3 regions of the Cytobacillus sp. FSL H8-0458 genome follow, and region 1 is predicted to be linked to each of the others. Evidence: a T-box and tRNA genes for the amino acid it is inferred to sense, from the RefSeq annotation. Region 1 holds a T-box; the other regions hold tRNA genes.
What was found. A T-box is a leader RNA that pairs with one kind of tRNA and senses whether it is charged. The one in region 1 lies ahead of argS (arginine--tRNA ligase), so its partner is inferred to be a tRNA-Arg.
Positions count from the first base shown of each region.

Region 2: it encodes a tRNA-Arg, which carries the amino acid that the T-box ahead of argS (arginine--tRNA ligase) is inferred to sense. The anticodon was not compared.
Region 3: it encodes a tRNA-Arg, which carries the amino acid that the T-box ahead of argS (arginine--tRNA ligase) is inferred to sense. The anticodon was not compared.

Region 1 is NZ_JBBOBR010000001.1:3,982,630-3,990,131, reverse strand. It holds gene NYE23_RS20020 (mechanosensitive ion channel) at 1-862, opposite strand, end outside; gene NYE23_RS20015 (EamA family transporter) at 1,394-2,287, opposite strand; gene NYE23_RS20010 (Dps family protein) at 2,425-2,862, opposite strand; gene NYE23_RS20005 (sulfite exporter TauE/SafE family protein) at 3,037-3,918, shown strand; gene argS (arginine--tRNA ligase) at 3,931-5,616, opposite strand; T-box leader at 5,665-5,921, opposite strand; gene NYE23_RS19995 (FtsW/RodA/SpoVE family cell cycle protein) at 5,952-7,136, opposite strand; gene NYE23_RS19990 (hypothetical protein) at 7,434-7,502, shown strand, end outside.
Region 2 is NZ_JBBOBR010000001.1:2,709,887-2,717,388, forward strand. It holds gene NYE23_RS13205 (PAS domain S-box protein) at 1-326, opposite strand, end outside; gene NYE23_RS13210 (methyl-accepting chemotaxis protein) at 493-2,295, opposite strand; gene NYE23_RS13215 (acyltransferase family protein) at 2,783-3,823, shown strand; tRNA gene NYE23_RS13220 (tRNA-Arg) at 4,076-4,149, shown strand; gene NYE23_RS13225 (LutC/YkgG family protein) at 4,217-4,936, opposite strand; gene NYE23_RS13230 (LutB/LldF family L-lactate oxidation iron-sulfur protein) at 4,933-6,363, opposite strand; gene NYE23_RS13235 ((Fe-S)-binding protein) at 6,501-7,217, opposite strand; gene NYE23_RS13240 (B12-binding domain-containing radical SAM protein) at 7,422-7,502, shown strand, end outside.
Region 3 is NZ_JBBOBR010000001.1:185,115-192,616, reverse strand. It holds gene ilvB (acetolactate synthase large subunit) at 1-1,722, opposite strand; gene ilvN (acetolactate synthase small subunit) at 1-4, opposite strand, end outside; T-box leader at 1,802-2,057, opposite strand; tRNA gene NYE23_RS00870 (tRNA-Arg) at 2,509-2,585, opposite strand; gene NYE23_RS00865 (metallophosphoesterase family protein) at 2,729-3,247, opposite strand; gene NYE23_RS00860 (XTP/dITP diphosphatase) at 3,244-3,855, opposite strand; gene rph (ribonuclease PH) at 3,857-4,627, opposite strand; gene NYE23_RS00850 (GerMN domain-containing protein) at 4,774-5,841, opposite strand; gene recQ (DNA helicase RecQ) at 6,007-7,502, opposite strand, start outside.

The DNA.
Region 1 (7,502 bases):
GTGCAGAAATGCCTTCAATATCCAATCGCTCGAGAGCGGCGATGACGGTTGGAATTAGAATAAGCACAAACACGACTGAGCCAATCACAGATGCCAGGCTTGTCCCTTCAAACAATCGGTTTAAGCCAAGTCTGGCAGTCAGTTTTTCACTTCCAACAGCCTGCAGGAAATTCGTTACAATATCGCGGACGATTTTTGCAACAAACCAGCCGACAAATAATATCAGAGCTGCTGCAAGAAGCTTAGGCAAAAAGGCCAGGATACTTTCAAGCATGCCGGTGAACGGTCCGGCGATTCCATTCAGGTTTAGAGCTCCCAATACAGCCGGCAGGAATACCAGCAAGGTTAGGTAGAATACAATTTTAGCCACGTTATCAACAACATTGGCAGGCTGCTCTTTATTGTCTGTTAAATTCCATTTGCTCAGCTTTTCATGAACTTTGAGCGTTCTGCCGCTCTTTCTGATCAGCACGCTGATTCCAGTAGCGATTAGCCATGCGAATAATAGAATTAGAGCTGCTTTTAAAATGCTTGGCACTGCTGCCATTATGGAGGAGAACATACCCACAAGCGGTGCAGCGATAATATCGAGGTCCAATATATTGAAGAACAGGATAAACACAAAGACTAAAAGCAGATAGTAGATAATCTTGCTGATTATTTTCTCAGATGAATATTTTCTATTTGCTTTATCAGGGAATACTCTATCATCAAGGCTGGTTTTGCGCAGGCCTTTTAGAACGGCTTTTTCGATTGCTTTTGCAATAATCCAGCCAACTAATAATACTAATACCGCTAGTAATAAATCAGGCAGTTTGGCCAAAAGATAATCAAATCCGCCCCAGTACCGATTATTGTCCAATATTGTCACTCCTTAAAAGAATTTGTAGAATTGCATACTTTCATATACCCAAACCTTATTGGGGTAAACAGCTTCATTAACAAGTTTTTAAGGAGGCTGGTGTCCTGAGAAGAAGAAAGCGGCGGGGATGGATACAACCATGAGTAGACTCGGACACAAAAAGCTAAATCCGGTGAACAGAGTCGGAACCCAGACCAACTTCGGACACAGAAAGGAGAAAAGAGCCAGTCAGAGTCTGAACCCGGTCCAACTTCGGACACAAAGTGGAGAAAAGAGCCAGTCAGAGTCTTAACCTGGTGCAACTCCGGACACAAAGTGGAGAAAAGAGCCAGTCAGAGTCTGAACTCGGTCCAACTTCGGACACAAAGTGGAGAAAAGAGCCAGTCAGAGTCGGAACCCAGCTGCACCAGCAATAAACACCCGCAAAACACCAGCCTGCAAAAAAAAGACCTTGGAATGAGTTCCAAAGTCTCTTTGGGCAAGCAGATCGCCGGCTCAGGCGGTGCCCAGCGAATCCAGCCATAAAAAATCCTACGTGCTCAAACGATTCTTTGCTGCTTTCTTAAATGAGAACTGCGGTATGCTGATTCCGATCAGGATCAGGACAATCCCGAAAGTCTGGGCTTCTGATATTCTTTCGCCAAGAATCAGCATAGCGGCAGCAACAGCTGCCGGAAGTTCGGCAGAGCCTACAATCGTGGCAAGCCCTGAATCTAAGTGGGGTGAACCGATTGCAAAGAATACAATAGGGAAAATGGCGCCGAACAATGCCATCAGCAGTCCGAATTTCCATAGGCCCTCAAGCTGAACGCCGCCGCTTATTAAGACGGGGCCAGAAACAGCTGCAACCAGAAGAAGTCCGCCAAATGTGATGAAGATGCTCCTCTGGATGGTTGGAATTCCTTTGCCTGCCTTGCCGCTTGCAAAAATGAACACGGCAAATGTAACCGCAGATAATAAGCCATAAATCAGGCCATCTGCTTGAATAGCATGGGACCCGGAATTAATCAGGTTGCTTGCAAATACCGTTCCTATAATAAGCAGGATCGAAGAAATGACTTTTGCTTTGCTGGGCATCTTTCTTTCATATAGTGCTTCAAAAAGAATTCCAATCCAGGTGAACTGAAATAATAGAACAACAGCGATGGAGGCCGGGTTCCGGTCAAGGCTCATTCCATACAGAATGCCGGTTAAGCTTAGGGAGGCGCCGGTCAATAACAAAGCTGCCGCTTGTTTAAGGGTGATTTTCGTTCTTTTGATAAATGGGAAAGAAAGCAATAATAAAAGGAGCCCAATTAAATATTGGCTTCCGGTCAGTTCGGGAACAGAGTGGCCAGCCTGAAGCCCTAGTTTAACAATCGATGCAAGAATGCCATAACTGCATGCGCCCAGAAAAATAAATAATGAATATTTTAAGTTTGCCATTAGGGAGACTCCTTTCTGAAAATAAATGAAGCAATCAGGTCAATCATAACACCTTAGAGTGTCCAAAGGGCAAAAAATTTTTCAGCACAAAAATAAGAGCCAGTGATCATTCTCACTGACTCTCTTGCCAAAATCGATTATTCTCCTAAGTAGGCTTGCAGCATCCAAATATGCGTATCCAATTTTTCCATTAACCCGATGGCGAAGTCGGCTGTCACTTGATCTTCCTGTTCTTCGGCAAGCTGGGCTAATGAGATTAATTGTTCCTTAATATGTTTATAATCCGAAGCAAGAGCGGCAACCATGTCTTCTGCTTTCTTTTCCCCATTAGATTCTTCTAGAGTCGTAATGCTTAGAAAATCCTTTAAGCTTGCTGCTGGTGAACCGCCGATTGCAAGCAGGCGTTCCGCTGCCTCATCAACAACTTCCGCTGCTTCATTATATAATTCTTCGAACTTTTCATGAAGGGTAAAGAAAAGAGGGCCTTTTACAAACCAGTGGTAGCGGTGCAATTTCGTATAAAGGACACTCCAGTCAGCGATTTGTACGTTTAATGCATCATATAATTTTTCCATCTTAATTCCCCCTAAGTAATTTATATACTTATTATAACAGATATTAAATTATAATCAATACTTATTTATAATTATTATAAATAAGTAAATTAAAATCCACAGTATAACTGTGGCCAATTATGGTAAAGTGATATAGTACCGATTAATAGCAGAGACAGTTAGTGAGGAATATAAATGGAATATGTTTTCTTTATTACTCTCGGGGCGCTTATTAGTGTGCTCTCGGGTTTTTTTGGGGTAGGCGGGGGATTCATTCTTACTCCAACGCTTATGCTTTTTGGTTTTTCTCCAGTAGAAGCGATCACCACGAGTTTGCTGTTTTCGATTGGAACGTCCCTTTCTGGCATCTCCGCTCATATCAGGCTGAAGAATATAAAGCTTAAGCAGGGGCTGATACTTGGATTAAGCGGAATGGCAGCTACTCAGGCCGCACATCCATTTGTTCTGTTTCTTGAGAATAAAGGCTGGGACACGTGGGCCGTGCCTGTTTTTTATATCATATTGCTGTCTTATTTTGCTTTGAGCATGCTGAAAAGAAGGGAAAAGTCAGCCAATGCTGTTCACTCTTCTGAACATTTGCCTTCCATTTTGAAGATGTTGCTGATTGGATTTTTTGCAGGATTTGTTTCTACAACATTAGGGGTGGGCGGCGGTTTTATTATGGTGCCTTTATCGGTCGCCTATTTAGGGATGATGCCGAAAAATGCGGTAGGGACCAGCTTGTTTGCTGTCATGTTAATCGTATCTGCAGGCTTCCTGTCCTACGTTTCCACAGTCAGCATTGATTATTGGATTGGCCTTTCACTCGTAGGAGGAGGCCTCATTGGCTCACAGTTTGGTGCGAAACTTACCTCCTATTTTGAGAACGAAGAGATCACTTATATGCTCGGAGCCTTATATATGGCGACAGTGGCAAGTGTGATTCTGAAATTAATACATTTGAATTATACCGGGTTAGTGCTGATGGCCATTTTTGTCGGCGGATTTCTGGTAAGAAGCCTTGTGAAAATGCAGAAAGCAAAAGCCCGGACAAAGGCAAAAAGGGAGAGGCCATAACGGCTTCTCCTTTTACATTTGACGGGGCACCTTCATGCCGAGTGTCTGCATGCCATCTGTAAGAACAATGGTGACTGCTTTGACAAGGGCAAGTCTTGCCTGGATGCCGGCATCTTTCTCCAGTATTCTTACCTGCCCGTAATATTTATTGAAGGCCTGGGCCACATCAATCAGATATTTAGCGAGAACGGAAGGGGAAAGCTGCCTATAAGATTGTCTGATTTTCTCAGGATATTGATGGAGCAGCTTAATAATTTCCCAGCTGTAAGGATCGGATAGCCCGCTTGCGGCAGATGGGAGATCGTCTGCCTTACGGAGCAGGGAATAGGCCCGGGCATTGGTATATTGCAGATAGGGACCTGTTTCTCCTTCAAATGTCAGCATATCTTCAAGGGAAAATTCAATATTGTTCATGCGGTCATTTTTCAGATCATGGAACAATATGGCTCCGATGCCGACTGCTTCAGCGACTTCATCTTTATTTTCCAGGCCGGGATTTTTAGCCTCGATGCTGTTCTTTGCGAGAAGAACTGCTTCATCCAGAACCTCCTCCAGGAGGATGACTCTGCCTTTTCTGGTAGACATCTTTTTTCCATCTTTTAAATAGAGGCCGAACGGGACATGTTTCATACTGTCTGCCCACTCATAGCCCATCTTTTTGATCACGCTTTTGACCTGCCTGAAATGGATGCTTTGTTCCTGGCCGACAATATATAGGGAGTGATCAAATTGATAGTTTTCCCTTCTGTAAAAAGCTGCAGCCAGATCCCGTGTTGCATAAAGAGTCGCTCCGTCGGATTTCTTGATCAGGCATGGAGGCAGGTCTTCATCCGGAAGCTCAACGACCTCTGCACCATCTGATTCAGCCAGCAGATCTTTTGCCATCAGCTCCTCTATGACGGGTTTCATTTTATCGTTATAAAAAGCTTCGCCATTGTATGAGTCGAAATGAATGCCAAGCCTGTCATAAACCCGCTGAAATTCTTTCAATGATTCATCTCTAAACCAATTCCAGAGTGCCTGTGCTTCTTTATTTCCGTTTTCAAGCTCTTTGAACCAGGAACGCGCCTCGTCTTCAAGGGATGGATCTGCCTCTGCTTCTTTATGGAACTGTATATAAAGACTGAGCAGCTCCCTGATCGGATGTTCATTCACTTTATCCGGATTGCCCCACTTTTTATAAGCGGTGATCAGCTTGCCGAATTGTGTGCCCCAGTCGCCTAAGTGGTTGATTCTGACCGCTGTATAACCGCATTTTTCAGCGAGGTTTCCGAGGGCATTTCCAATGACGGTTGACCGCAGATGACCCATGGAAAAGGGCTTTGCGATGTTGGGCGAAGAGAAATCAAGCACGGCTGTTTTGCCTGCAGCATCCTTCAGCAGTCCAAATTCTTTTCCTTCTTTCAGGATTTTTTCCATTATGTCTGCACCAGCAGTTCCTTTGGAAAAAAAGATATTAATGTAGGGCCCAACAGCTTCCACTTTTTCAATGTACGCACCTTTTATCTGGAAAGCAGCCTCTTCAGCAATGGAGGCAGGTGATTTTCGGAATGCTTTTGCCAGTGTAAAACAGGGAAAAGCAAGATCGCCATATGCCGGATTCTTTGGCGTTTCAATTAAGGCTGAAATTGCTTCCTCAGAAAGCTGCCCATTCAGCACAGAAGCCAGCTGATCTGTAAATATCGCTTTAAAATCAATCATTTTAAACACACCTCCCTGAAAATAAAAAAGCCCGCCTCTATATAAAATAGAGACGAGCTGAAATCTTCCCGCGGTACCACTCTGATTGTCCAAAGGACCTCTTGCGAAAGGACGTTTCAAATTATTTGAACACATTCCTTTAGGGGTTTGGTAACGGGACTCCTTACCCGGCACAGCCTACTTTTTTTCAGCTGTGCATCTCCGAAGTGCGCTTCACAAAAAGGATTTCCGACAGGCTTGCACCGACCCTGTCTCGCTTTTAGGAAAGAGCCCTTTGCTACTTTCTTCATCATAGACACTAAATATATTACTGTTATTATACGCGGTTGGGATTATTTTGCAACATAATTTGAATCGGTTGAAAACATATAGGTTCTGTGATGGTAGCGAATGCTGAATATCAGTCCCATTGCCATCATGTTTCCCATAAGTGAACTTCCGCCGTAGCTGATAAACGGCAGCGGAATGCCGGTGATTGGAAGGACCTGAATGGTCATTCCAATATTTTGGAATACATGGAAGGTGATCATGCTGATGACCCCTACGCAAATATAGGTATTAAAAGGATCAGTCGTCTCAAGGCCGGTTTTCGTTAAGTGATAGATAAGCAGAAAGAAAAGGCTGATTACCACACTGGCGCCGAAGAAGCCATATTCCTCGCCGATGACGCTAAAGATAAAATCAGTGTGGGCATCCGGCACATATACCTGCCTGTCGGTAAAGCCTTTACCGGAAATTAAACCCGAGCCGATAGCGAGCATGGAATTATACAGCTGCATACCGGCCCCCTGCTTGTGATTGACCGGGTCAAGCCAGGAATAAATTCTGCTGAACTGATAGGGATCGATCCCAAGGTATTTCTCTAAAATCTCCGGTGCTATGATCACCAGGTATAGAACGGTTCCTGCTAAAGCACCGAGGATTCCATAAATCGGAACAAGGATTTTCCAGGTGATTCCGGATACCAGGATGATTCCTGCTAATATCGCGATGATGACAAGAGCGGTACCCAGGTCTTCTATAATAATCAATCCTAATGGAGGCAATGTGGCCGCACCTAGTTTGATTAGGAGAAAAAAGTCCGTGCCGGCTGACTTAGCCTGATACTTCAGATGGTGATCAGCGATGATTTTGCTGAGGGCAATAATAAGGAACACCTTTACAAATTCTGAAGGCTGCACCGATCCGAGTCCGGGAATGATATACCACAATGTAGCCCCTTTGCGCTCTGGTGCGATGCTTTCCGGTGCAATGAATAGCCCGACAAGCAACAGGATGCCTAAACCGTACAGCAGCCATGTGAGTCTTCGGATTTGCTCGCTGTCAAAATACATGACAATCCCTACAATGACGGCACCAACAATATAATTTTTAATTTGTGAGACAACAAAATTCCCTTCATATTGATTGGAGGATTGTCCGCTGTAAATCGCAATGCAGCTGATGAGAAAAAACAGCAGCAGAAGAAAGCATAACGTCCAATCGAATCGGTCTGAGAATCTATTATTCTGGTTCATTATATGCACCTGGTTTCTTTACCTTTTTACATTTTTATCCTATCAGAGAAAAATTAACCTAACAATAGAGAAAGAGATTTCATTAGTTAGACGAGAAAATCACGATGATGGTTTCCTGTATTTTCAAAAAAACGGGTTTAAATTTTTTTCTCATCGGCAAAGATATTTTCAGATATTTTTGCTACAATAAGAGAATAAAATATTGGAAGTTTGGCAGGCAGTTTCATAAGAAGCTGTCTTTTTATCAATTAAGGCTATGAAAATACTACTGTGGGTAACGGTTCGGAGGTTTCGTCATTGAAAAGAAGGAATCAAGCTATTCGTGATCTCATCTACATCCATCTTAATGAACAGGATCAGTATGTG
Region 2 (7,502 bases), 1.3 Mb from region 1:
ATACTTCTGCCGTTATATACTGAAAGGATGCCCCTGACACTTTTATTCTTTTTCAATAGTTCCTTTTGCTTTTCAAGCTTGAAATGCTTATTTTCCGGCACGATCTCAAACAGGCTCCTGCCTATCAGCTGCTGTTTATCCATCTTTATGCTTTCAGCAAATGATGGATTGACATCAATTATTTTCTCCTCGCTGTCAAAAATTAAAATTCCATCTTTTGAGTGAGAGAATAAATTATATCCAGGCGAATTGCCATTAGCCAATAAATTATTTTCCTTTTCCAAAGTCTCAATCCTGGCATAGAGTCTCCTGATTTCCTGATTCATAATGACCACTCTATTTCCTCCTATTGGGATTTGCAATTAATTAAATATTTCTACAAAATCAGACTAAAACCTTTAAATCTCAGGGAAAACTGTCTTAAATAATTTTTATATTAAGTGCTTTGGATAGAAAGGAAGAAGCATACCCTATAACGAGTATGCCTGGATTTTACAGTTTAAATTTTGCAATCATCACATTTAATTGTTCTGCCAATTCCGACAGAGACTGTGCATTATCTGAGATTTCCTCCATTGAATGGTTAGTCTGAGCCATTGATGCACTCGTTTGTTCGATGCCTGCAGCAGATTCCTCAGAAACTGCTGCAATATTGCCAATGGACTGATTCATATGTGAAGAATTAATTGATACTTGCTCGAGGCTGCGTGAAATGTCGCTGACATTGGTGGACATTAAGTTAACTGCCTCATAAATTTTTTGGAATGTTTGTCCTGTCAGTTGAATTTGCTCCGTTCCCTTTTCAACCTGAACATAGCCTGTTTGAAGTGACACGGCTACACTGTTTGACTCAGCTTGAATACCTCCAACAATCTTGGTGATATCTGATACCGAATAGGATACCTGTTCAGCCAGCTTCCTAACCTCATCTGCCACGACCGCAAAACCTCTTCCGTGCTCACCTGCTCTGGCAGCTTCGATTGCTGCGTTTAATGCGAGCAGGTTGGTCTGGTCAGCAATTTCCTTTATGACCTTAACTAACCTTGAGATTTGTTTGGTCTGATCATCCAGTCCATTAACCTTGTCAACAGACGACTTCATAATCTGATTAATTAATCCCATTTGTTCCTGGGATTCTTTCATAAGCTTGTTTCCATCCTCAGTAAGCGATAACACCTCTGTAGAAGCACTCTTGATTTCATTCCCGCTGTATGCTGCTTCTTTCACTTTTCCCAGGTACTCGTCCATCAATAAAGACAAACGTGTTGCAGAGCCAGCCTGATCCTCAGCTCCTCCTGAAAGCTCCTGCATGGTTGAAGCAACCTGCTGACTGGCTGCTTTCACTTCATTTGCAGCAATATTCAGTTCTGCGCTTCTTTCTGTAACATATCCAGAAACTGCATTAATTTCCTGAATCATAGTCTGCAGTTTTTCTTTCATGGAATTCATGGCTCTGCTGAGCTGTGCAATTTCATCATTACCCTCATATTCTACTGAATCCGCATTGAGGTTTCCTTTTGCTATTTCATTTGAGAACTGTACGATCGATGTTAATTTTTTTGAAATAATACGTCCTATAAAAACAATACTTGCGATTCCAAGGATAGCGGATACGATGATTGAAATGCCAAGTGCTATCAAAGTCAGAATAAGACTGGCTTTTGCAGAAGATACAGCCTTTTGCTGGTCCTCTTTCATCATGCTGCTAAGCGTATTCAATTTTTCAACCGTTTCAAAAATTATATTGTCTGCCTGCAATTTCCCGAGCCTATATTCTCTTTCATGCTGAAGTTTTACTTTTGGTTCAATGACGTCATGAAATAAACTGGTGATTTTTTGATCATTTTCATCAATTTGCTTAAAAAGATTTTTGGATTTTGTATTGCTCAGATCCGGAGAAATTTCCCTCTTTAATTTATTAAATTCCTCTGTCAGCTGGTCAAATGTCTTTAAATGTTTAGGATTGGAGTCAATGATAAAGTTTCCAATCGTGCTCCCTTTATGATGAAATGTGGCCGCTGATTCAGTAATTTTAATGGCTTTTTCTCCAGAATACTTAACAGTCTCCAATTTTGAATTGGCAATTGTAAGCAGAAAAAAAGTAAGGACTGTTGAAACTGTGAATAGACCAATGGTCACAAAAAGCGCAACCCCATATTTCTGACCAAGCTTCAGATTCTTCCACCAGCCAGTGCCGGCCATTTTATTAAAAAACTTTCCTATATCAAGCTCTTTTGACTTGGATGAGGCTTTTCGTGCCTTCTTTCCTGATTTGAATTTCCATACCCCTTTCAAATTACTTCCCCCTTTGTGAATTAACCAGATGAGAACAATTGAACTAGTTTATTTCTAATTCTTTTTTACTATTCTTTCAATTCATTATAATAGAACAAAAAAGACATTTGAAGATTATTTTTCCAATTTATCTTATTCTGGCACGTCTTCTGGCTTTTCCCTTTATGATTTCTTTAGTATAGATTTTTAAAGCTTGGCATTCTAAACGAACTGCTACTATTTATCTGAAACAAAAATGACAATCGTTTCAAAATTTTTGAAACAGACTTGAAAAAACTTTCGCATCCTTATAATATATGAGTTGTTTGCCGTTTTTTATATATAACAGAGTTTTAATTTGTATGGTACAGTCATTTCAATACTTTTTTAATTTACTTTTTCTGTAAATATAACCTCCTATTTACACGAGAAATGAAGTTTGCTTCATGTTAAAGTGGGTAAAGACAGAGAGAGTATTTTTTTGGGGGTCTTTAATAGAGGAGGACATATGAAACAACGTGACTTTTACTTCGACAATGCTAAGTTTATCTTGATCTTCTTTGTCGTTTTCGGGCATTTGCTCCGCTCTTTTATTGAAGATAACGAGACAATTTATACAGTATATAAAGTGATTTATACGTTCCATATGCCGGCATTTATACTGGTATCCGGTTTTTTTGCAAAAGGCTTTTATAAAAAAGGCTATATAAAGAAAATTGCCAAAAAGCTAATACTGCCATATATCATTTTCCAGGTTATTTATTCCGTATTTTATTACTTTTTATATAATAAAGGCACCTTTGAGCTGGATCCTTTTAACCCGCATTGGTCATTATGGTTCCTGATCAGCATGTTCTGCTGGAATATCATGCTTTTATTCTTCGCAAAGTATAAAGCGGTTTACTCCCTGGCAGCTGCTTTTATCATAGGGCTTGCTGTCGGATATGCTGATTGGATTTCAAACTATCTAAGTTTATCAAGGACGTTTGTGTTCTTCCCTTTATTTTTATTGGGATACTTTTTAAAGAAAGAGCATTTATATGCTCTTTTCCAGCCGAAGTTCAGAATTAGTGCATTTGCTATTTTTTCTGTAGTCTTTATCGGCTTTTATCTTTACCCTGAAGTGGATTACAAATGGCTGCTTGGATCGAAGCCATATACTGAAATGGGGGCAGCTTCCATTGGGGCAGTCTTTACGAGATTGGGCTTTTATATCCTAAGCTTAATTATGGTATTTAGCTTCTTTGCTTTTGTGCCGCGCAAACAATATTTCTTTACTAATTTAGGAAAGAATACACTTTATGTATATCTGCTCCACGGGTTCTTTGTTCGGGTATTCAGAGAAAGTGAGGTACAGGGCTTTTTCACTAAACCGGAAAATTTCCTGCTGCTTGCCGGTATATCGCTGCTGCTGACCTTGCTTCTCTCAAGCAAACTGATTACTTCATTTGCACAGCCAATCATTGAACTGAAAACATCACAGCTTAAAAAGCTGAAAGATAGATCAAAGGCATATGCAAGATTTTATCGTAAAAAACTTACTAGTTAGATCAGAAGCCGGTCATGTATTAATGGCCGGTTTTTACTGTTAGGCATAACCATTGACCATTTTTGATTATGCGGTTATAATAAGTAACTGTGTTCTATTATTTGTCTCAGCAGCTCAGCTAAGCGTAAACTTCACTGAAATACATCCCTGTAGCTTTGTTTCGACGCATTTGCTTCTTGTATAGGCTTGCAGAGGAAGAAACAGGATATGCCAATCATATTTGTATTGCAAACAATTTAATTATGCCATCATGTCTCAGTAGCTCAGCTGGATAGAGCGACAGCCTCCTAAGCTGTAGGTCGTGAGTTCGAATCTCGCCTGGGACGCTACAAAAAAAACGCCAACAAAATTTTGGCGTTTTTTCTTGTTCTTATGATGCCAGGTGCCCACGCATTATATATCATCTATAACAATATACGCAGCCTTAACAGGCCCGTGCACTCCCACAACGAGGTTCATCTCAATATCTGCTGAATTGCTTGGTCCGGTTATGAAATTAATGCATGAAGGAGCCAGCTCCCCTGAGCGAACTCTTTCCCTGATGATCCTTGCAGCCTGTGTCATACGCGGGACAAGAGTGCTTTTCGGAATAAGAATGATGGAAGCTGCAGGCAGAAAACTGATTGACCTTCCATGGTCTCTGCTGCTGAACAGGACTGCTGTTCCAGATTCAGCCAGAGTAATTTCACTGACTGTGATGCCAATATTAGCTCGTTCTGCGTAATCAATATTACTTTTTCCGGCAGAATAATCCCATTCATAAACTTCCACATTCTCTTTTGGCCAAATCTCCTCAAATAGCTGCGTGAGACCAAACTGTCTATAACGGTCATCCTTCCAGGTCACAACTGGACCGCCTCCATACTGGGCTGCAATCTCTTTAAGGGTATCCGGCAAATCGGCGGCTTTTGTTACAAGAAGGTCAGTGTGTATTTTCGTGCACTGTGTTTTTAAAGCTTCAAGAAGTTCATTTGCATCTGCTTCTTTAAAGATGGAATCCTGAGGATTATAACTCCACTTTGGCCTTTCAACTCCAGAAATTCTCTTTTCCCTGCCTAGTCTGCCTGCAATTTTATTTAAAAAAGCGTCCCGATTCTGAATAGTTCCGTTCACTGCTGTCCGCCTCCTTTTGGCCGGTTTTTGAACCAATCACGAAATCTTTCTTTATTAGGAGCTGGAAAATCCCTGATTTCTGTCCAGGCCTTTAAAGGCCCGGGTCCATTGGTAATTTTGTCGCCTGCTGTAAAAGGATTCATGGCTGCCGGTGCCAGCTTAGACCCCAGTTTATAAAGGGACGGTGAAGCTGCCCCCAGTCCAAAAGCCTTCATGGCCATCTTTTCTGATATTGGAGCCCTTCCTTCTTTTTCGACAATTACCTGCCGGTGTTTGTGAAGCAGGTCGTGCAGAGGGATTTTGACTGGACAAGCTTCTGTACAGGCTCCGCAAAGGGTGGATGCATATGGCAATTCCTTATAATCATCATAGCCGCCTAAAAGGGGTGACAGAACCGCTCCGATCGGGCCTGAATAAATCGATCCGTAGGAATGCCCTCCAACATGCCTGTATACGGGACAAACATTCACACATGCAGCGCAGCGGATACATTGAAGAATGGATTGAAACTCCCCTCCTAAAATCGATGAGCGGCCATTGTCCACAATGACGAGGTGGAATTCCTCGGGGCCATCAACATCAAGTTCTTCTTTTGGACCAGTCAAAACAGTTATATAACTCGTTAGCTTTTGTCCAACCGCGCTCCTAGTCAGCATGCTGACTAGCACTTCCATTTCCTCGTAAGTAGGGACCAGCCTTTCCATGCCCATTACCGTAATTTGTGTCTTGGGCAAAGCAGTGACAAGATCTGCATTGCCTTCATTAGTCACTAATGTGATTGAACCGGTTTCAGCCACAGCGAAGTTGCAGCCCGTAATGCCAACATCGGCGGTTAAGTATTCGTGTCGAAGCATTTCTCTCGCATGCCATGCAAGCTCTTCCGGCTTTTCTGTGTTCTGATAGCTTAGTTTTTCTGTAAATACATCCCGAATCTGCTCTTTATTCTTATGAAGGGCAGGCGCCACAATATGTGATGGCGGGTCATGGTCGTCCACCTGAAGAATGTATTCCCCCAAATCTGTTTCAATGACCTGGCACCCCGCCTCTTCCAAGGAGGCATTTAAATGGATCTCTTCGGTTACCATCGATTTTGATTTAACCACTTTTCTTGCATTCTTCTTTTCAATTACTTCCCGTATATAAGCAGAGGCTTCTTCAGCAGTTTCAGCAAAGTAAACGTGCCCTCCCCTTTTAGCTACATTTTCGCTGAGCTGGTATAAGTAAAAATCAAGATTTTCAAGTACATGCTGGCGAATTTCTTCTGATAGTGAACGCCATTCTTCCCAATTTCCAAGTTCTGCGGCAGCATCAAGCCTTCTAGTTTGCAGCCTTTCCTGTGCACCTGACACTGCCCCTCTCATAAAGGAATTGCTTATTCCGGAATCCACACGATCCTTAAAGTCGTTTGTTCCTATTTTCATAGCCATTCTTCTATTCCCCCTTAAGAAAAACGCAAGCGCCTCACCTCCTCCTGACACATGATGAGGCAGGCTGCTTACGTTTGACAATGGTAAACGGTTAAAATTGTCTTGCTGCTTTGCAGGAAAGCATGTCCATTTATTGCTCAGCGGCAATTTAACACTTCAGCAATATGCATAACTCTTATTGGTTTTCCTTGCCTTCCGATCCTGCCTCCAATATTCATCAGACAACCTGCGTCAGCTCCAATAAGAATTTCTGCTTCAGTCTCCTCTATATGCCCAACCTTTTCATCTACCATTTGTTCCGATATTTGAGCCATTTTCACGGAGAAAGTACCGCCAAAACCGCAGCATTGCTCTTTGCCTGGAAGCTCTTCAAATTCAAGGCCCTTCACATTCTTCAATAATCTCATGGGAGCTTCTTTTACTCCAAGGAGCCTGGTCATATGGCAGGATGTATGATAGGTGGCCTTCCCATTTAACTTTGCCCCGACATCGTCCACCTTTAGAACTTCAACAATAAATTGAGTAAGTTCGTATGTTTTTTCTGCAAGCTTTTTTGCCTTGGGTTCCCACACTGAGTCTCCTTTAAAAACATGCGGATACTCATGAAACATATAGGCACAGGATCCGGAGGGGGAAACAACATATTCTGCATGTTCAAATGCCGTGATCATCCTTTTCATGGCTTCCTTCGATTCCTTTACATAGCCGCTGTTGTAGGCAGGCTGGCCGCAGCAGACCTGTGATTCCGGGAAATCTATTTCACACCCCAGCCGCTCGAGCAGTTCAACAGCCGCTTTGCCTGCATTCCCCTGAAACATATCTACCAGACATGTCGCAAAAAGACTTACCTTCATTTATTCCCTCTCCCAGCTAAATATTTTATATTCTACTATCTTACTATAGTTATAATGCAAATTGTTGTATTTTTATAAATATTATAATAATTAGTATAGTTCATCTTCCCAACCGTATGTCAATGTTTTACTTCCTTTTTTTCAGTCAAAAATATGATACAATTATATGATGTTTAAGTTGCTAAAAAGGGAGTTCAGAAATAAATGAAAGTTATCGCCAGTACGCTTAATGCCAAATATATTCATACAAATATAGCGATCCGGTATCTAAAGGCATACGCTCAG
Region 3 (7,502 bases), 3.8 Mb from region 1:
TCATGGTTTGACACCTGCCATTTCATGAAGTCCTTTTCCTGGTGCAATCATCGGATACACATTTTCATCCGGATCCACCCTGAAATCGATAAGCACTGGTTCACGGTTATGAAGCACTTCACCCAATAACTCTTCAGCCTCTGCTTCAGATTGAATAACATATCCTTTTATCCCGTAGGCTTCTGCTAATTTTACGAAAGAAGGCTGTACCGGGATTTTGCTGTGAGAGAAACGGGATTCATAAAAGATTTCCTGCCATTGCCGGACCATGCCTAGGGCCATATTATTAAAAATAATAATTTTCACCGGCAGATTCAGTTCCTGTATAATAGCAAGCTCCTGTGTTGACATTTGGAATCCACCATCACCGCAAATAGCGAGTACGCATGCTTCCGGGTCAGCCAGCTGAGCTCCGATGCTTGCCGGGAAACCAAATCCCATTGTTCCTAGCCCTCCTGAAGTCACCCATCTGTCTGCTTTATTAAATCGATAATATTGGGCTGCCCACATTTGATGCTGTCCTACATCTGTTACAACGATGGCATTCCCTTCCGTTTTCGAATGAAGCATTTCCATGACTTTCTGGGGTTTCAGCTGTGCCGATTCTTTATCATAGTAATATGGATATTCCTCCTGCCACCTCAAGATGGTTTCCATCCATTCTTTATGGGCCGGCGGTTTTCCATCCTGCAGAATCAGCTGCTCAAGAGCTTCTTTTGCATCTGCCACAATCGGAATGGACGTTGGAACATTTTTGCCGATTTCAGCAGGGTCAATATCAATATGGGCGACTGTTGCATATGGTGCAAAATGCTGTAAATTCCCCGTTAATCTATCATCAAAACGGGCTCCAATATTTATCAGCAAGTCACATTCGGTGAGTCCCATATTGGCTGCATAACAGCCGTGCATCCCCGCCATACCGATGAATAAGGGATGATTTGCAGGAAACCCGCCGAGGCCCAGAAGTGTGTGGATAACAGGTATTTGCTGCTGCTCTGCGTATTCTTTTAACTCTTTGGATGCTCTTCCATGAAGCACGCCGGCACCAGCAAGGATAACAGGCTTTTTCGATCTGCTGACTGCTTCAGTTAATTTCCTTATTTGCAGGTAATTTGGTTTTAATGTCGGCTGATATCCCGGCAGATTCACTTCCATTTCTTTCTCAGGCTGATCTGAAACTCCCGCAGCGATGTCTTTAGGAATATCGATCAGCACTGGTCCTGGCCTGCCGGTTGAAGCTATATAAAAAGCTTCTTTAACAATTCTCGGTATATCTTCAATGCTGCGGACCTGATAATTGTATTTTGTAATTGGAGTGGTTATCCCCAGAATATCTGCCTCCTGAAAAGCGTCTGATCCAATGACTCCTGTTGCCACCTGGCCTGTAAAAACAATTAACGGAAGTGAATCCATCATTGCGTCTGCAAGACCGGTAACAATATTAGTGGCTCCTGGTCCTGAAGTGGCAATTACAACACCCGGCTTTCCAGATATCCGGGCATACCCTTCAGCAGCATGAATTCCTCCCTGTTCATGACGCGGCAGCACATGAAGAATCTTTGAATGATACAGTTTGTCGTAAAGTGGAAGAACAGCTCCTCCAGGATAACCAAAAATCACTTCAACATTTTCTTTCTCCAAGGCTTTTAATAACAGATCAGCGCCGGTGACAGGATGTGTCTCCGTTTTTGTTTCTGTTAAGGCAGCTTCCTGCAGCATTTGTTGATAACCTCCTCTTGTTTTTAAACTCCAATATAAAAAGCCCTTCCACCCCTAAAGAAACCTAACGATTGTAGGTATAAGGGATGAAAAGGCTTTGATCACCTGTTCCACGGTACCACCCTGATTCACGCTTATGATGCGTGCACTCATGAACAGCGATGTGCTGTTCGTTTTGATAACGGGTGAAGAACACCCGGCAGCCCCTAGTCGATCATCTTTCAGGACTGCGCTCAGAGGTGAGTTCATTTTAAGAGGGCATTACCGGGTTTCAGCAGATCCGGCTCTCTGTGAATGCCTGTCATAAAACTACTTATCCTCTTCTACGCTTTTCCTATTCTGAGATTTAACCTCATTACAATAACGCTTTAAACCATTGAATTAATAGATTAAAAAAAACCAAAATTTCATATAGCGAGATAGATTTCACTTGGATAAAGCTTTATAATACCACTTAACTTGATGGTGTGAATTTCTTATATTGAGGACTATCTTACGCCCATTTTGATCAGCCGTCAACACCCTTTTTATGAATTATTTGATAATTTAGATTTATCTGTTATTGTGTATCCGCTTACATTGTTGATATATTCACATTCCATGGGACAAAAAAATTTTAAAAATTTTTTTAAAAAAAGGGAGATGATACAGCTGATGAGGTTTATAGAGGCAATTTAAAAACAACTGGCTGGTTCCTGCCATTAAAAATAGATTTAAAAACAAAAAAACCCACCAAAAAGGTGAGTAAAAATTCGGTAAGATATGTAGTGTTTCCAGATGTGTAAATGGCGTCCCAGGAGAGATTCGAACTCCCGACCGACGGCTTAGAAGGCCGTTGCTCTATCCGGCTGAGCTACTGGGACATTTTAAAATTATTTACCTGATTGAGATTTATTAACTCAACGACAAGATTTATTATATTAAACAAATGTTAAGAAGTCAACACTTTGTAAAATATTTTTTATTATTGAGGGAAGACTCACTTCCCTCAGTTATTATATTCAAATTAATCGCTTTTTACCAGTGAAAATTTTTGTGTCAGATCAGGAATCTTTCCTTTGGAAACGTCATACACATCCAGTGTAACATCTTTTCCCCTGTTTTCCAGTATGACATATGTCCTTTCATTCCTGCCTCTGGGGAGCCTTATGCTTCCAGGATTGATAAATAATATCCCCTCAGACATTTCAGCTCCCAGACCATGTGAATGGCCAAAACATACGATATCTGCCTTCAATTCACGTGCCCTGTATGACAGATTCATTAAAGTGGACTTAACGGAATATTTATGACCGTGTGTGACGAAAAAGCGGAACCCTCCAGCCTCTTCTATTCTGTCCTCCGGAAATGCCGAATCAAAATCGCAATTGCCTCTTACAGCAGCGTAGCCTTTTAATGATTCATGATCAGCCTGCAGCTCCGAATCTCCGCAGTGAATTATTATATCCATACCAGGATGCCTTTCACGTATTTGGCTGAGTTCAGAAGTTAACCCATGGCTATCGCTGACAATCAGAACCTTCATGAGTTTTCAGCTCCCGCCACGAAAGAAGGAAGCAGCTCCTCCAGCTTTTGGAGAGCATTCGCTCTATGGCTGATCTGGCTTTTTTCCTCAGGCATTAATTCAGCCATTGCTTTGTTTTTTTCCTCTGCAAAGAAAATAGGATCATAGCCAAATCCATAAGTCCCTCTTCTTTCTCTTAAGATATGACCTTCACAAGTTCCTGCAACTGTTGCAGTCGCTTTTCCGGGAGCAGCGATGGCAAGGGCGCAATAGAACCGTGCCTGCCGTTTATGATCCGGAATGCTTTCGAGCTCATCGAGAACTTTGTCCATATTTTTCTGATCGTTTTTTTCCTCTCCTGCATAGCGGGCGGAATAAATGCCCGGCTTCCCTCCAAGCGCATCAATGATCAATCCCGAATCATCGGCAATGACCATTCTTCCAAAAGCTTTAGACACGGCTTCCGCTTTAAGAATGGCATTCTCTTCAAACGTGCTGCCTGTCTCCTCAACATCCTGAAAATCCGGATAATCCAGCAGGGTTTTTACTTCATAACCAAGAGGCTTAAACATCCGCTCAAACTCTCTCGCTTTGCCTGCGTTTTTAGTAGCGATTATGACTTCCTGCATATTATGCCCTCCCTGCAAGCTTTTCTCTTTTGCTATGAATGCTTCCTGAGATATTCTCTCCAAGTGCCGACTTCTGAAGTTCAAGCAGCTCTGATATCCCTTCCTGTGCAGCACCAAGCATTTCCTGCAGCTGGGCATAAGAGAAAGTCGCTTCTTCTCCAGTTCCCTGAAGCTCTACAAATTCCCCGCTGCCAGTCATGACTACATTCATATCCACTTCAGCAGAGGAGTCTTCAATATAATTCAAATCCACTACAGCCTGCTTATCAGTAAGAATCCCCACGCTTGTGGCCGCTAGGAAATCATTGATTGGATAGCTTGAAAGCTTCTTGCTGCTGTAAAGCTTATCCATCGCCTGTGCCATTGCAATAAAGGCCCCTGTAATGGAAGCTGTCCGTGTCCCTCCATCAGCCTGTATTACGTCGCAATCAAGCCATACCGTTCTTTCACCAAGTGCATCAAGATCCACTACTGCGCGGAGTGCACGGCCGATCAGACGCTGAATTTCCATTGTTCTCCCTGATATTTTTCCTTTTGCTGATTCCCTGATATTTCTCTGCTCTGTAGCCCTGGGAAGCATGGAATATTCAGCTGTTATCCAGCCTTTCCCCTGTCCTCTCATAAAAGGAGGGACCCTTTCATCAATGCTTGCTGTACATATCACCTTTGTGTCTCCCACTGTAATGAGTACCGAGCCCTCAGGATGCTTTAAATAATCAGTTTCAATATGTATTGGCCTAAGCTGCTTTGGTTCACGTCCATCTGCGCGCATAAGCTGATTCCCCCTTCATTTGCTTATATTGTACCTGGGCATTTGCCCAGTTATATTGGCATGCCTATTTTACCAACAAAGAAGAGGCGGCATTAAATGCCAACCTCCTTTTCCTGTTACTATATAGTATAACAAAATCTGCTATATTAAAAACTTCCTGTATTCACATTTTCAGGGCGTGTTACAGGCTCGGATAGCTTTTCCCCATCCTCATTAACAATCTCTGCTTTGCCATCGACAGTTACAGCCACGCTTTCAATGCCCTTTTGTTCAGTGAGGGAAAGGACAAGTGCATTCAGCAAGTGCTTAGAAATCATTTTCTCTTCGAAGCTGCTGAAAACATTCTCATTGAAGTTTAATGTAACTTTTCCTTCTTCAACTTTTGGAGCTTCAAGCAGTTCTACATCCGGAAGGAAGTCTGTCACCAGATTGGATGCATAGTTCGGCCCTTTTATCAGTTCGGCTACAACTGCTTCAACTTTATTGTCCATATCATTGCTTACACGCTTGGTAACAGGCACGTAATAATAGTTTTCTTCATCCCCGCCCAGATAATAAACAGTCACCGGCTTCGTATTCGTGATATCTACTACTTCCGTTGTATCCATGTTTATTCCATTGGCTCTCGTTAACGCCGAACTGACCGGAGTGCCATTCACCGGCATCTCTTTTAATTCATGCCCGTTTAATGTCAGCTTAACTTTATCAATGGAATCAAATTGTGTAAGTGTCCAGGTAACTGATTGGAGAATTTTCTTTTCATCTTCCTTAGCATATTCCTTAAATTCTTTTGAAAAATCGACGGTAGCCACTTTATCTTTAATATTTACAGAAACTTTTGTATCTGCCGGAAGGACTGCCCGGAAATCATTAGGAAGAAGCTCTGTAACAGGCCCGTTTTCCACCAGGTACTCTAACGCCTGTGTAGCAACTGAGTTCGTTTTAGGAAGATCGATTGTCTGGGGAACAACATACCCATTTTTATCGATCAAGTATAGCTCTGTTTTAAGATTTGCCGTAACACCCTCTTCATTTTCAGCTGTTTCTTTTCCTGTTGTTTCTTCAGCAGCACTTTCGCCTTCATCGGTATAAGATACTGCTTTTGGCGGATCGACCTTTTCTTTCCCCTGGCTTCCAAACAATCCGCAGCCTGATAATAATACAGATGATACCAGCACAGCTGACACTATAGACGTTTTTTTATTTATAGACATACATAATCCCCCCTGAGACAGTTTGTACTACATGTATACGAGCCTATCTGTAATTTAGACCGTCTTTTGGGATAAAAGTGTGAATAGATTTTTGACAAATTTGGACAATCCGAGGAATGCTTGCTTCTCAGCCATATTAAAAGAAGCCCCAATTAGGGCTTCATGTCAATTTTGTTTCTGGAGTTCGTCTTTTACAAGGACAGCTTTGATTTTAAAATAATCTATTTCATCCGGAAGTTCTTCTTTAATTGGCTTAAGTTTATCTCTTCCAGCTTTTTCAGCTGCCTGTAAAACTAGCTTTTCTTCCGTTTCATTGAAAATATCTGACCAGTCAATTGCATTGCCTTCTTTGATCGACCGGAAGATATGCTCCTGAATAGTTATAAGTGAAAAGTTTCGCTTTTTGGCTATTTCCTTTATGGAAATTCCATCCTTATAATGATCAAAGGAAATCTGGTAGCTTGGGCGGTCATCCTGTGGTTCCTCTGACATTGAAGGCGTCTCTGCTGCAGGCATAGGAGAAATATTATGTTCTTCGGCAAATTCTTTAATTGCCTGAATAAAATATTCCCCATACTTATCAAACTTCATTTGCCCTACACCTTTTACATTTAACATCATGTCTTTGTTCACGGGAACATAACGGCACATTTCTTTTAATGCGGTATCAGCAAACACAACAAAAGGAGGAACATTTTCTTCATCTGCAATCTTTTTCCTGAGCTTCCTCAGGATCTCAAAAAGTTCAATGTTTTCATCTGCTTCCTGAACAGGTACAGGCAAACTAATTTTCATGAATAGTTTTTTCTGTCCTTTCAAAACAGGAATTGCATTTGCTGACAGCCTTACTGTCGGATATTTTCCATCTGTTAAAACCAGATAATCCTCAGCCAGCAGATAGTTGATCATCTCAGCAATCTCTTTTTCTTTGCGGTTTTTCATCAGCCCAAATGTGGAAAGTTCATTAAAATTAAGCTCATGGATTCTTTTATTACTTGAGCCTTTCAAAACCTGAGCAGTCAAAGTAACGCCAAATCTTTCTCCCATCCGCTTAATGCATGAAAAAATCATTAAAGCTTCCTGAGTAATATCTATGCTTGTCCGTTCATCCAGGCAGCTGCTGCATTTGCCGCAGAGGATAGGTTCGGCATTCTCATCAAAATAATCAATGATATAGGATTGAAGGCATTTCTCTGTGTGGCAGTAATTAACCATATCCTTTAGCTTGCTGTATTCCTGCTCCATTTTCCGTGGATCCAGACTGCTCTCCTCAATCAAAAATTTCTGCAGCTGGATATCCTGAGGAGCAAACATCAAATAACATATGCTATCCTCTCCATCTCTTCCTGCCCTTCCGGCTTCCTGATAATAAGCTTCAATGTTCCGCGGAAGATTATAGTGGATGACATATCTGACATTGGATTTATCAATCCCCATCCCAAATGCATTTGTTGCGACCATAATATCTGATTCATCGAATACAAACGCATCCTGTGCTTTTTTTCGTTCTTCTTCCTTTAAGCCTGCATGATATTTGGCAACTGAGCAGTTCTTGCCTTTTAAGAACTGGTACAGCTGGTCTGTCTCTCTTCGGCTTGAAGTATAAATAATTCCCGCTTCGTTTTTATGTTTATTTATGGTCTGCAATAGAAAATCTCTTT